Regions from separate parts of the Halomonas sp. SL1 genome, predicted to be linked through region 2. Evidence: predicted binding sites of a transcription regulator. Region 2 holds the regulator's gene; the other holds the start of a gene.

Region 1 (2,198 bases), on a different contig from region 2:
CAGGCCGGCCACCTTGGCGATCGCGCCATAGACCACCAGGGCGCCGATCACGGCGACGGCCACGCCGGCCAGTGAGCCGATCAGCTGAGCCATCAGGCTGACGCCGCCCAGGCCGCCCAGCCACGATTGTCCGAAGATACCGGCGGCGATGCCGCCCCACACGCCGCACACCCCGTGCAGCGGCCACACGCCCAGCACGTCGTCGAGCCGCTCGACGCGGTTCTGCGCCCACTCGAAGAGCACCACGAACAGCGCGCCGGAGACGCCGCCGGTGATCAGTGCACCGATCGGGTGCATCAGGTCGGAACCGGCGCATACCGCTACCAGGCCGGCCAGCGGACCGTTGTGAATGAAGCCCGGGTCCTTCCTGCCCAGCACCATGGCCACCAGGATGCCGCCGACCATGGCCATCAGACTGTTGACCGCCACCAGGCCGCTGATGCCGTCCAGTGTCTGGGCCGACATCACGTTGAAGCCGAACCAGCCGATGGTCAGGATCCAGGCGCCCAGCGACAGGAAGGGAATATTGGAGGGGGCGAAGGCCACCACCTTGCCGCCGCGATAGCGGCCGCGACGGGCGCCCAGCAGCAGCAGCGCCACCAGCGCCACCCAGCCGCCGAAGGCATGCACCACGACGGAGCCCGCGAAGTCATGGAAGCCGGCGCCGAAGGTCGCGGCCAGCCAGGCCTGCAGCCCGACGTTGCCGTTCCAGACGATGCCCTCGAAGAAGGGGTAGACCACGCCGACGATCACCGCGGCGGCGAACAGCATCGGGTAGAAGCGGGCGCGTTCGGCGATGCCGCCGGAGACGATGGCCGGAATCGCCGCGGCGAAGGTCATCAGGAAGAAGAACTTGACCAGATCGTAGCCGTTGCCGGCGGTCAGTGCCTCGGCACCCTGGAAGAAGTGGGTGCCATAGGCGATCTGGTAGCCCACGAAGAAGTAGACCAGGGCCGACACGCCGAAGTCGGTCATGATCTTGACCAGGGCGTTGACCTGGTTCTTGTGACGCACCGTGCCGACCTCGAGAAAGGCGAAGCCGGCGTGCATGGCCAGCACCATGATGGCGCCTATCAGCAGGAATAACGTGTTGGCGCTCTGGGTCAGCGACTCGACAGCACTGGTGATATCCACGGGATGATCTCTCTTGATGCATGAAGGGAACGGAATGCGCTGGAGAGATGCAAGACATGTTCCAGAAAGGCGCGTTTTTCGTGCTCACAGGAAATTCAAGGCACCGGTGGGCGGCATCCTGTGGTCTATCACGATGCCGATGCACCCAATGAGTGCTCGTTGCCGCGGCTGCTCACCCGGATGGTGCGTTCCGGCCAACGGCCGCGTTCGGCCAGGTTTGGTGCGAAAAGTCGGCGAGCGATGGCCAGGGCTAGGCCCGCTCCCGGCGGGCCAACGCACTTCCCACCTCCCCGTGGGTTGCAAGGCAAAAATCGGTGAAAAGACGGAGTTTACGCGGTGTAAATGAGGGCTTTGAGCCGATTTTTAACGCCGTATGGGCGAGCGCAGACCGTTCTCGTGAAGCACCTAGAGCGTCTGCCAGGGCGAGGTGGGTGGCTCGCTCAACAGCTCGTCGACGATGGTCAGCGCGTGTTCTAGCGTCTCGCGGGTCTCGGCCGGCCCCAGGCACAGGCGGATGGCCTGAGGTGCCGGCTCGCTGCCCATGCAGAACGGCTCGGGGGTGGACACCTTGACCCCGCGGCGGGCGAGCAGCGCCTGCACCTCGCTGCTGCGGCGGCCCGCCGGCAGCGGCAGCCAGATCAGCGACGAGCCCTCGCGGCTCTGCGGCCCGTAGTCGGCCAGGCGTTCAAGGGCCAGCGTGCGGCGCGCGGCAAGTTCCTCGACCTGCCAGCGCAGCAGCTCGCGACTGTCAGGATCCTCCATCCAGCGGCAGGCCGCCTCCACCATCAGCGGCGGTACCATCCAGCTCTGGGAGCGCAGCGCCGAGCACAGCCGCTCCTGCAGCCGTTCGGGCACCGTGAGGCTGCCGATGCGCAGGCCGCCGGCCATCACCTTGGAGGTGCTGAAGACGTGCAGCGTGCGCTCCGGCGCCAGGGCGATCAGCGGCGTGCCGCGCTGCTCTTCGGGGAGGTACTGCACGGCGTCCTCGATGATCCAGATGTCGTGCTCCCGGGCCAGGGCGACCAGGCGCTCGCGTCGGGCCTCGCCGAGCCGCGCGCCGGTCG
Region 2 (2,198 bases):
GTGCCGGCCGCAAGGCGCGCCTGGAGGCACTGCTGGAGGAGTTCCACATCACCCACATCCGCGACAACCTGGGCATGAGCCTGTCCGGCGGCGAGCGCCGGCGGGTCGAGATCGCCCGGGCGCTGGCCACCGAACCCGATTTCATCCTGCTCGACGAGCCCTTCGCCGGCGTCGACCCGATCTCGGTAGGCGACATCAAGGGCATCATCCGCCAGCTCAAGGCCCGCGAGATCGGCGTGCTGATCACCGACCACAACGTGCGCGAGACGCTGGACATCTGCGACGGCGCCTACATCGTCGGCGACGGCCAGATCATCGCCGAAGGCGACGCCGAGGCCATCCTCGCCAACCAGCGGGTACGCGACGTCTACCTGGGCCAGGACTTCCGACTCTGAGCCTATTGGCTTCGCAAGTCACTGATATATTGTCGCCATGCACAGACAGGCATGGCAATTGCCATTGGCATGCTAATTGCTGAGCAAAGGCTTGCACGGCGGGCACACCCACACTAGGGTGGAAGGCCTCTTTGCCGCAGGACCGGAACGCTTGCCATGGCCATGAAGGCATCCCTCCAACTGCGTGTCGGCACCCAGCTGACCATGACGCCCCAGCTGCAGCAGGCCATCGGCCTGCTGCAGCTCTCGACCCTTGATCTGCGCCAGGAGATCCAGCAGGCCCTGGAAGCCAATCCCATGCTGGAGCTGGAGGACGACTTCGGCGAGCAGGCCGCCGGGGAGACGCCGGACGACGACTGGTCCGACGAGATTCCGGAAGAACTCAGCGTCGACAGCGACTGGTCGGACACCTTCCAGGACGCCGGCGGCAGCGGCGAGGCTCCCGACTTCGAGCGCCAGGCCGCCGGCCAGAGCCTGCAGAGCCACCTCGTCTGGCAGCTGGCCATGAGCGAGCTCGACGAACGCGAGACCCGCATCGCCGAGAGCCTGATCGATGCCGTGACGCCGGACGGCTATCTGGATCAACCGCTCGACGAGCTGCGCGACGGCCTGCGCGCCCAGGGCCTCGACGGGCTCGCCACCCGCGAGGTCGAAGCGGTGCTGCTGCGCCTGCAGCAGTTCGAGCCCACCGGCGTGTTCGCCCGCGATCTGCGCGAGTGCCTGCTGCTGCAGCTGGCCACCCTGCCCGACGACACCCCGCTGCTGCCCCAGGCGCGCCGCCTGGTACGCCAGTTCCTCGAGGCCCTGGCCGGCAACGACCGGCGGCTGCTCAAGCGGCGCCTGGGGCTCGACGACGAGACCCTCGACGAGGTCATCGGCCTGATCCGCGGCCTCGACCCGCGCCCGGGCAGCGAATTCGCCAGCGGCGACAGCGACTACGTGATTCCCGACCTGATCGCCCGCTACACGCCCCAGGGCTGGCGCGTCGAGCTCAACCCCGAGGCGATGCCGCGGCTGCGCATCCAGCCCGACTACGCGGCGCTGATCAAGCGCGCCGACAAGAGCGACGACAACCAGTTCCTCAAGGACCACCTGCAGGAGGCGCGCTGGCTGATCAAGAGCCTGGCCAGCCGCAACGACACCCTGCTGCGCGTCGGCCACGAGGTGATGACCCGCCAGATCGAGTTCCTCGAGCACGGCGAAGAGGCCATGAAGCCGCTGATCCTGGCCGACATCGCCCAGACGGTGGAGATGCACGAGTCGACCATTTCTCGGGTCACGACCCAGAAGTTCATCCACACCCCCCGCGGCGTCTTCGAGCTCAAGTACTTCTTCTCGAGCCAGGTCGGCGACGGCGAGGATGCCCACTCCAGCACCGCGATCCGCGCCCGCATCCGCAAGCTGATCGAGGGCGAACCGCCGCGCAAGCCGCTGTCCGACAGCAAGCTGGTCACCCTGCTCGCCGAGGAGGGCATCGAGGTGGCCCGACGCACCGTCGCCAAGTATCGCGAAGCGATGCACATCCCCTCCTCCAGCCAGCGCAAGCGCCTCGGCTGAGGCCCTCCCGACGGGGGGTTCCAGAGTATGAAAACGCGTCTGGCACGGGGGGTTTGCAAGGCACCAAAAAGGGTTACAATCGAGTCACCACCCAAGGAGCAAGGAGCGTGTCATGCAAGTCAACCTCACCGGCCATCACGTGGAATTGACCGAGCCCCTGCGTGACTACGTGCAGGAGAAACTCTCCCGCCTGGAACGCCATTACGACAACATCACCACCGTTCAGGTGACGCTCTCCGTCGAGAA

What was found. The regulator sigma-54, encoded in region 2, starts transcription at its own class of promoters, with help from an activator protein. The targets are predictions, from matches to a motif close to TGGCACNNNNNTTGCTNT.
Region 1: the regulator sigma-54 is predicted to act here: its motif matches at 1,181-1,198, upstream of C9J49_RS12690 (ammonium transporter).

The regions. Positions count from the first base shown of each region.
Region 1 covers NZ_PYUQ02000019.1:18,909-21,106, reverse strand. The annotation lists gene C9J49_RS12690 (ammonium transporter) at 1-1,134, opposite strand, end outside; gene C9J49_RS12685 (PLP-dependent aminotransferase family protein) at 1,540-2,198, opposite strand, start outside.
Region 2 covers NZ_PYUQ02000007.1:15,306-17,503, forward strand. The annotation lists gene lptB (LPS export ABC transporter ATP-binding protein) at 1-395, shown strand, start outside; gene C9J49_RS02435 (RNA polymerase factor sigma-54) at 552-1,952, shown strand; gene hpf (ribosome hibernation-promoting factor, HPF/YfiA family) at 2,065-2,198, shown strand, end outside.